Regions from separate parts of the Nocardia sichangensis genome, predicted to be linked through region 1. Evidence: riboswitches for the same ligand, from Rfam matches in the RefSeq annotation. Region 1 holds a riboswitch; the other holds the start of a gene.
What was found. Region 1 has a riboswitch for S-adenosylmethionine ahead of ACL03I_RS23690 (aminotransferase class V-fold PLP-dependent enzyme). Riboswitches for the same ligand answer to the same signal wherever they lie in the genome.

Region 1 (4,846 bases):
GGCCCGTCGCCACGAGGGTGGCTATCGCATCGATCAGACGGTCGACGTCGGCGGAGGTGGTGCCGAGGCCGATGCTCGCGCGCAGTGCGCCGTCCAAGCCGAGGCGGGTGAGCAGCGGGTGGGCGCAGAAGCGTCCGTCGCGGACGCCGATACCGTGTTCGGCGGAAAGAAAGGCGGCGACCTGGCCGGGGGCGAAATCGTCCAGGGTGAACGCGACGATGCCGACGGAGTCGGGGCTGTCGGTCCAAATGCGCAACAGCCGAACGCCAGGAATCTCGGCCAAGCCGTCGCGGAGACGGTCGGCGAGTCGATGTTCGTGCGCGGCAAGGGTTTCGGCGTCGATGGCACAGAGCGCGTCACAGGCGGCGGCCAGCGCGGCGGCGCCGAGCACGTTCGGCGACCCGGCTTCGTGCCGCTGCGGAGCGGGCGCCCACTCGGCCGCGTCGGTACTCACCTCACGCACCGCGCCCCCGCCCGCGAGGTAGGGCCGCGCCGCGTCGAGCCAATCCCGTCTGCCCACCAGCACACCCGAGCCGAACGGCGCGTACAGCTTGTGGCCGGAGAACGCCAGATAGTCGATTCCGCTGGCGCGCAGGCTGATTCGACGATGCGGAGCCAGCTGGGCCGCGTCGACCAGGATTCGGGCGCCGCACTGGTGCGCGACGGTGGCCAGCCGCTCCAGCGGAAGCACCTCGCCGGTCACATTCGACGCACCGGTCACCGCGAGCAGTGCGGCGGGCCTACTGCACAGTTCGGCGACCAGCCTGCCGATGGTCTCCTCCACCGTGTCGGCGGCCTGCACGACCCGCCTGCCCTGCCTGGTCCAGGGCAGGAAGTTGGCGTGGTGCTCGATGTCGAGCACCACGGTGTCGCCGGGCACGCAGGACGCGAGCAGGTTCAGCGAGTCGGTGGTGTTGCGGGTGAACACCACCACTTGGTCGTCGGCGGCGTCGAGGAACCGGGAGACCGACCCGCGGGCGGCCTCGTAGCACTCGGTGGAGATCCGGGAGGCGTAGCCCGCGCCGCGATGCACGCTCGCGTAGTACGGCAGCAACTGCTGCACCCGGTCGGTGACCTGCGTCAACGCCGGCGCGCTCGCCGCGTAGTCGAAGTTGGCGTAGGTGGCCGTTCCGCCTTGCACCAGCGGAACGAGCAATTCGTCGCCGGAGACCCGGGCGAGAGCGGCACAGGTGTTGTCGACAGTGGTAGTCATCACGTGAATCCCGTCGGCTCAGGGACCCGCAATCGCATGATTCGTCGAGTCCGCGCTTGCCGCGCCCGGTCGGGCGGCGGCCGGGTCGTCACCCGGAGCACCCCACCGCGGAGGAGGGTTGCCGGCCAGCAAGCCGGGGCTTCGCGCTGGCACTCATGACCTGACCCGAGGGTGGCAGAAGCGCCCCGGCGCTGTCAACCACGTTCGACCCCGAGTCCCCAGGAGCACCGCGTGGAGATAACCACCAGGCGTGAGCCTTTACAAGCATCCCGACGACAGCGCGCGAGCCGCTGCCTCGGGATCCCACGCGCCCCTCGGCAACTGACGCCTTCGACCGCGCTCCGAGGCGGCGGACCGGTCGCCGGCGCCACGAGCCTCGACGCCGCACGCGCCCATCCCGAGGTCCGCACCGCTTCGATGAGCGGAATCACACCCGCACACGAGCGATCTCCCGGCGAACCCGAGGGTCGACGGACCGACCAGCGATTGCCCTGTCGCGGCGGCGAATATCGATCCCACCTGCAACGACGCGCAGGGCGCCCGCCGATCCGGCGTCCACTCCGGTGAACAACGAACGACGACAACCCCGGGTACCGTGGACAACTGGCCATCGTGGCGTTTGCCCTTTGGTAACCCAGCTATGACACAACAACGGGAAAGTGTGAGGCGAGTCGATGGGAGGTGCGCAGAGCACCATGCTCGAGATAGACGTCGACGCGCCCGCGGGCCCGTTGTCGCGCGGTGACCGCGCGCCGGAGGCCAGGACACTGGTCGACATCCTGACCGCGACGGCGCTCGCCCACCCCGACGCCCCTGCCATCGATGACGGCCGAGTAGTGCTCTCCTACCTGGAGCTGGTCGTCGAGATCGAGAAGACCATGGCCCGTCTCGCCACCGCTGGTGTGCGACCGGGCGACCGGGTCGGCGTACGCATACCGTCGGGTACCCGTGAGCTCTACGTGACCATCCTCGCCGTCCTGTACTCCGGCGCGGCCTACGTGCCGGTCGACGCGGACGACCCGGACGAGCGCGCCCAACTGGTCTTCGGCGAGGCGCAGGTCACCGCGATCGTGACCGCGGCGGGCATCGAGACCACCGCCGCGGGCATCCGCGCGGCGGAAGATCAGCGCGAGGAAAGCTGGTCGACGCTGCCGACTCCCCGCGATGACGCTTGGATCATCTTCACCTCGGGTTCCACCGGCACCCCGAAAGGCGTTGCCGTCACCCACCGCAACGCGGCCGCCTTCGTCGACGCGGAAGCCGACCTGTTCCTTCAGGACGCCCCGATCGGCCCGAGTGACCGTGTACTCGCCGGATTGTCGGTCGCCTTCGACGCGTCCTGCGAGGAGATGTGGCTGGCCTGGCGCAACGGCGCCTGCTTGGTGCCCGCTCCGCGTGAGCTGGTGCGCACCGGCGCCGATCTCGGTCCATGGCTGGTGCGGCGGCGGATCACCGTGGTCTCGACCGTCCCGACCCTGGCGGCGACCTGGCCGGTCGAGGCGCTGGAGGCGGTGCGCCTGCTCATCTTCGGCGGCGAGGCCGTCCCGCCGGAACTCGCCGAGCGTCTCGCCGGAAACGGTGATGTGGCGCGCGAGGTGTGGAACACCTACGGCCCCACCGAAGCCACGGTCGTCGCCTGCGCCGCGCGGTTGGACGGTCAGTGGCCGATCCGAATCGGATTGCCGCTCAACGGCTGGGATCTGGTCGTCGTCGATGCGGCGGGTAACCCGGTGGCCGAGGGGGAATCCGGCGAACTGGTGATCGGCGGCGTCGGGCTGGCCCGCTACCTCGACCCGGCCAAGGACGCCGAGAAGTACGCGCCGCTGGCCTCCGTCGGCTGGGAGCGCGCGTATCGCAGCGGCGACCTGGTGCGCAACGACAGCGCAGGTCTGGTCTTCCTCGGCCGCGCCGACGATCAGATCAAGCTGGGCGGGCGGCGCATCGAACTCGGCGAGATCGATAACGCTCTGCAACGCCTGCCCGGAGTCACCGGCGCCGCGACGGCCATCCGCACCACAAAAGCGGGCAACAAGCTACTGGTCGGCTATCTGACCGGACCCGGACCGGATTTCGATGCCAAGGCCGCGCGCGCGGTCCTCGCCGGACAGTTGCCCGCGCCGCTGGTGCCCCGGCTCGCGGTGGTCGACGAACTGCCCACCCGCACCTCCGGCAAGGTCGACCGCGACGCGCTGCCCTGGCCGCTGCCCAACGCCGCCGAGGACGACGACGACAACGACCTGACCGGCACGGCCCTGTGGATCGCCGGACTCTGGGACGCCATCCTCGGCGCGGAGGTCGGCGATCTCGACGCGGACTTCTTCGACCTGGGCGGCGGTTCACTCGCGGCGGCCCAGCTGGTCACCGCCTTGCGCGAACGGTATCCGCAGATCGCCGTCGCGGACGTCTACGACCATCCCCGCCTGGGCGCGCTCGCCGAGCTGCTGGAGCAGACCACGCCCACCGTGGCCGTCGCCGACCGGACGGTGCGGCCGACGCCACCGCTCGCGCAAGCCGCGCAGGTACTCGCCACCATCCCGCTCACCACCCTCACCGGCCTGCAGTGGCTCACCTGGCTGGCGATCGTCGGCAACATCGCGGCCTGGTCCGGGTCGCTGCCATGGCTGCCACAGCTGTCCTGGTGGTGGACGCTGGTCGCGTTCCTGCTGTTCATCTCGCCGCTCGGCCGGATGACGATCTGCGTGGCGGGCGCGCGGCTGCTGCTGCGCGGCGTCCGGCCGGGGCGCTATCCGCGCGGGGGCTCGGTGCATCTGCGGTTATGGGCGGCCGTGCGCCTGTCCGAGGCCAGCGGCGCGGAGAATCTGTCCGGCGCCCCCTGGATGGTGCCGTTCGCCCGCGCGCTCGGCGCGAAGATCGGCAAGGGGGTCGACCTGCACAGCCTCCCGCCGGTGACGGGGATGCTCGAACTTGGCGATGGTTGCAGCGTGGAGCCGGAGGTCGACCTGTCCGGCTACTGGATCGACGGCGACGTGGTGCATCTCGGCCCGATCACCGTCGGCCCCGGCGCGGTGGTCGGCTCGCGCTCGATCTTGTTGCCCGGCACGAAGATCGGCAGGAACGCCGAGGTGGCGCCCGGCTCCGCGGTGGCGGGCAAGGTGAAGGCGGAACAGGAGTGGGCCGGTTCGCCCGCGGTGAAGGTGGGCAAGGCCCAGCACCGCTGGCCCGCGCACACGCCGGCTCGAGCCCGCCGCTGGGTCGGCGTCTTCGGTGTCACATCGATGGCGCTGGCCGCCATGCCGATTCTCGGCATCGGCGCCGGTGGCGCGTTCCTCGCCTGGTTCGTTCGCGACACCCGCACGCTCGCGGGCGGCGTCGCGCGCGCATTCGCCGTGCTTCCCTTCGCGACCCTGCTCAGCCTGGGCGTCTACGCCGCGGCGACCATCGTCGCGGTCCGGCTGCTGAGCATCGGCCTGACCGAGGGCTATCACCCGGTGCGCAGCCGGGTCGGCTGGCAGGCATGGGCCACCGAGCGCCTGCTGGATTCCGCACGCACTTTCCTGTTCCCGCTGTATGCCAGCCTGCTCACCCCGCTGTGGCTGCGCTTGCTCGGCGCGAAGGTGGGCAAGAGCGTCGAGGCCTCCACGGTGCTGCTGCTGCCGAAGTTCACCACCGTCG
Region 2 (4,846 bases), on a different contig from region 1:
CCGCTTCAAACGATTCGAAATCGACGTGCCTTGATGTCGCCGCCGCAGCTCAAATGCCGCCGGGGAAGCCGAGTTGGCGCCATGCTTCGTAGACGGTCACCGCGGCCGCGTTGGAAAGGTTCATGGAGCGGCGGCCGGGCAGCATCGGGATGCGCAGCCGGTCGGTGATGCGCGGATCGGCCAGCACCTCCGCGGGCAGGCCGGTGGGTTCGGTGCCGAACAGCAGCACGTCGTTCTCGCGATAGGCCACGTCCGTGAACCGAGTGGTGCCCTGGGTGGTGAACGCGAAAACTCGCTCCGGGCGCAGTACCTCCCATGCCGCCGCCAGATTCGGGTGCACCGTCACCGACGCCAGATCGTGGTAGTCCAACCCGGCCCTGCGCAACTTCGGCTCCGACAGATCGAATCCCAACGGCTCGATCAGATGCAGATGACACCCGGTCCCCGCGACCAACCGGATCGCGTTGCCGGTATTCGGCGGAATGCACGGCTCATGGAACATCAGATGGAACACGACGCATCAGTCAACCAGGTCACCGGAGCCGTCCGCCCGCACCCCACACGAGTGGCACACCGCCGCGGGGAGTACTCGCGATTCGCCGCAGCCATGCGCCACTCGTCGACCACCGGACCGGTCTGCAAGAATCGGGAAGGTGACCGATGCCGATACGCCTATCGCCCGGGCCGGACGCCGCGGTTCGGGAGCGGAGTTCTTGCGTTCTCATCTGCCGATGGTCGTCGTGACGCTGGTCATCGTGGTGGCGGTGGTGTTCGTGGCGTCCGATCGTTGGCGGCGCGGGACGTTCTTCTTCGGCGGTGCGACGCTGCTGGCGGCGGCATTCCGGCTGTGCCTGCCGACTACCCGGGTGGGGCTGCTGGCGGTGCGCAGCAAGCCGTTCGACGTCGGCGCGCTGACGCTGCTGGGGTCGAGCATCCTGTTCCTCGCGGCCACGATCAACACGCTCGGCGTCGGCTGAGGGCGGGCGACCCAGCGATGGCAGGGTCGCCCTTGTGCTCAGCGGGCAGCGGCGAATCGCTCGGCGAAGACCCTCCGCTCGCGCGGACGACGCCCCGGGTGCGGAGGGGCGGCGTCGCTGTAGCCGATGGTGACCAGTACCGCGATGGCGAGATCTGCCCGGTCGCCGATACCGATGGCTTGCTTCACCGACTCCGCGTCCCAGCCGTTCATCGGCGCCGAGGCCAAGCCGAGCCCGGTCGCCGCGAGCATCGCGTAGGTGGCCGCGATCATCGCGTTCTTGACGGCGTTCTCCCGCAGCAGTCCGCGCTGTTCCAGCGCCAAATATTCGGCGCGTGTGTCGAACATGGCGGTGAACTCGGCGTTCCACGCGCCGTTGCGACCGGCTAGTTCGGCGATGTCGGCGTTGCGGTCTCGCCAGGCGGCGGCGTCGGCGACGAAGACCAGCACCACCGGCGCCTCCCTCGGCTGCGGCTGGCCGAACGCCGCCTCCGACAGCGCGGCGCGGCCGGATTCGCTGGTCACCACCACGATCGACCGGTCCTGCATATTCCATGCGCTCGGCGCTTGCATCGTCAGCTCGAGCAACTCTTCGATCAGTTCGGGCGCCACCGGGTCGGGGCGATAGTGCCGCACCGTGCGACGTCCACGGATCGCATCGGCTACCGAAAGTGTCTTTGTCTCCATATTTCTAACTATCGGAGAGTCGCACTCCAATGGGAAGAAGGCACTATTTGGTGCGCTACACTCTAATAGGTGCCCACTTATATAGAAGGTTCCGGCCTACCCGCCGACGTGTACTCCGCGAAGTGCCCCACGCGGGAGATCCTCGACCACATCGCGGGGAAATGGACGGTCCTGATCATCGACGCGCTCGCCGACGGCACCATGCGCTACACCGATCTGCGCCACCGTATCGATGGCATCTCCCAGAAGATGCTGACGCAGACGTTGCGGCAACTGGAGAGCGACGGTTTCGTCACGCGCACAGTGCATCCCACGATCCCGCCACGAGTCGACTACACGCTGACAGAGCTGGGGCACAGTCTGCGCACGCCGATAGCGGCGCTGCGGGAGTGGATCGAAACCAACATCAACCGCATCGAAGCGGCGCGGCGAGCCGCAGCGCTCTGAGAGTGGACGGCATCACGGCGCGAGGTACCGATCAGTGCGGGCGCGAGGGGAAGTGGACCCTTGTCAGCGTTCGGGGCGCACACCGGCGCGGGCCAGGCGCATGGTCTCGGTCAGCAGTTTGGACACCGCCGCCGCCTCGGTGAGGAATCCGTCGTGCCCGTCGCGGGAGTGCACGATCTCCAGTCCGTCGCATCCGGGCAGCAGATCGGCGAGTTCCTGCTGGGTCCGCAGCGGATAGAGCCGGTCGGAGTCGACGCCGCCGACCACGCACGGCACCGGCGTCGCCGAGAGCGCCGCCTCGATGCCGCCCCGGCCGCGGCCGACGTCGTGGCGGTTCATCGCCTCGGTCAGCAGCACATAGGTGGCGGGATCGAAACGCTTGCAGAGCTTTTCGGCCTGATGGTCCAGGTAGCTCTGCACCGCGTAGCGTCCGCCGTTCCACGGGTCCTCGTCGCCCTGCGGCTTGTTCTCGAACCGGTGATCCAGCTCGAACTCGGTGCGGTAGGTCAGGTGCGCGATCCGCCGGGCCAGCGCCATCCCCGTCGTCGGGGCGCGGCCGGTGCCGTGATAGTCGCCGCCCTGCCAGTCCGGATCGGACGTGATCGCCGCGATCTGGGTGGTCTGGGTGCCGATCTGATCGGCGGTGGCGCGGGCTCCGACCGCGAGCACCAGCGCCGCGGCGACCCGATCCGGTGCGCCGACCATCCACTCGAGCACCCGCATACCGCCCATCGACCCGCCGACCACGGCCGCGAGCCGCTCGACACCGAGCAGGTCGAGCAGAGCGGCTTCGGCGGTCACCTGATCGCGGATGGAGATCTCGGGAAAACGCGAGCCCCACGGCTTTCCGTCCGGAGCGGCAGTGGACGGCCCGGTGCTGCCCTTGCAGCCGCCGAGCACGTTCGTCGCGAGCACACACCATTCGTCGGTGTCCAGCGGCGCGCCGGGACCGACCATGCCGTCCCACCAGCCGGGCAGCGGGTGCACGCCGTCGGGCTTGCCGACGACGTGCGAGTCGCCGGTCAGCGCGTGTTCGACCAGCACGATGTTGTCCATGCCGGGGGAGAGCTCACCCCAGCGTTGTACCGCGAGGTGGACGTCCGGGATGACCGCGCCGTTCTCCAGCCGCACGTCCCCGATGGCGATGGTGCCGAGCTGTCCATCCGGGGGCGGCAGGGCGATGCCGGAGGTCCGCGCGATCGGTTCGGTGTTCACGGTCATGTCGCCGCCCCCGCGAAACCGGCGGGCGGAGGATCCGGGAGGAAGCGCACGACCCCGAACTCGGCACCACGGCTGTGCGGGGCCGACTGCGCCGGGCCTCGCTCGGCCCCGGGCGCGGTGAATTCACTCATGGTTTGCTCCCAAGCAGGTGTTCGCCGGTACAGCAGGGGTTAGCGGTGTGTGGGTAACGAACAACAACACATGCCGGCGACCTCCTGTTACGCGCTTGCTCCCGGCTCTCGGGAGCCAGGTCATCACCCGGAGCACCCCACCGCGGCTGGAGGGTTGCCGACCAGCGAGCCGGGGCTTGACGCTGGTACTCATGACCTGCCCGGCATCATAACCGGCGGGCGGTCAGCGCCCGAAATCCTCCGTCGAACTCACTGGTCCGCAGCGGTCGGCGCCCCGCAGCAGGTGCGCACGAACTCGTCGTAGGCCTCGGTGAACGCCGCCCGCCCTGCCCTGGCCGCGACCGCCAGGTCGTCGTCGAGGAACACATCGTCGGAGCACTCCATGCCGATGTGGCCGATCAGTTGCCAGGTGCCGACGATCAGCCGCACCGGGCGCGCGTCCGGCGTGGTGCCGAGGCGCTCGGCGACCACGGCGGCGATCGCGTGGTTCTTGTCGTCGGCGTGCTCCATGCTGCGCGCGCTGACCGACGGGCTGCTGCGCAGAATCCGCTGCATCTTCTGGAACTGCCGGAACGACAGCGGATCCGCCTCGCCCGCCGCGGCGGCTTCATCGACCACGTGCAGGAAGGCCTGGCGCAGCGCCCCGAGTTCGTTGCCCGTGCGGGGCAATTCGCGCAGCGTCTCGGCGATGGTCTGCCCGAAATCCTGCACGGGCCCCAGGACGATGTCTTCTTTGCTGTCGAAATAGCGGTTGATCGTGCGCGGCGAGACGTCCGCGGCGTTGGCGATCTGCTCGATCGTGGTCGCGTCGAAGCCCTGTGTGTCGCACAGATCCAGGGCCGCGGCGATGATCCGCAGCCTGGTCTGTTGCTTCTTGCGTTCGCGCAGGCCCTGGGTCGCCGGGCCGCCGGCGGCGCGGTCGGCCGCTGCGCCCGCGCCCGTCGGCGCCGATAACTCGAGCATGCCCCCATGTTAACGCAACCTGCCGTTTTCCTGTCCGTAACGGTCAAATGTCGTAACACGACATTTTGCGCTTGACGACAAATGTCGCTCGATGACAGGATTGCTCCGGACATCGAGGACGAGGAGAAGACCGTGACCGAAACCGCGACAGCGGTGCACGCGCCGCAGCGGGCGAGCGGTTCAGCGCGTTGGCTCGCGCTGGGAGTGATCGCGTTAGCCCAGCTCATGGTGGTGCTGGACGCCACCATCGTGACGATCTCGCTGCCGTTCGCGCAGCGGGATCTCGACATCAGCGACGGCAACCGGCAATGGATGCTCACCGCCTACACGCTGATCTTCGGTGGCCTGCTGCTGCTCGGCGGCAGGCTGGCCGACTACCTCGGCCGACGCCGGATCTTCATCGTCGGCCTGATCGGCTTCG

Region 2: it holds a riboswitch for S-adenosylmethionine, as region 1 does, so the genes downstream of both, metX (homoserine O-acetyltransferase MetX) here and ACL03I_RS23690 (aminotransferase class V-fold PLP-dependent enzyme) in region 1, are expected to answer to the same signal.

Annotation. Positions count from the first base shown of each region.
Region 1 covers NZ_JBJZOK010000017.1:156,715-161,560, forward strand. The annotation lists gene ACL03I_RS23690 (aminotransferase class V-fold PLP-dependent enzyme) at 1-1,213, opposite strand, end outside; SAM riboswitch class IV at 1,261-1,374, opposite strand; gene ACL03I_RS23695 (Pls/PosA family non-ribosomal peptide synthetase) at 1,909-4,846, shown strand, end outside.
Region 2 covers NZ_JBJZOK010000018.1:102,643-107,488, reverse strand. The annotation lists gene ACL03I_RS24210 (DUF167 domain-containing protein) at 1-34, shown strand, start outside; gene ACL03I_RS24205 (tRNA (cytidine(34)-2'-O)-methyltransferase) at 50-514, opposite strand; gene ACL03I_RS24200 (DUF3017 domain-containing protein) at 732-977, shown strand; gene ACL03I_RS24195 (nitroreductase family protein) at 1,016-1,663, opposite strand; gene ACL03I_RS24190 (winged helix-turn-helix transcriptional regulator) at 1,733-2,110, shown strand; gene metX (homoserine O-acetyltransferase MetX) at 2,174-3,331, opposite strand; SAM riboswitch class IV at 3,549-3,659, opposite strand; gene ACL03I_RS24180 (TetR family transcriptional regulator) at 3,712-4,425, opposite strand; gene ACL03I_RS24175 (MFS transporter) at 4,507-4,846, shown strand, end outside.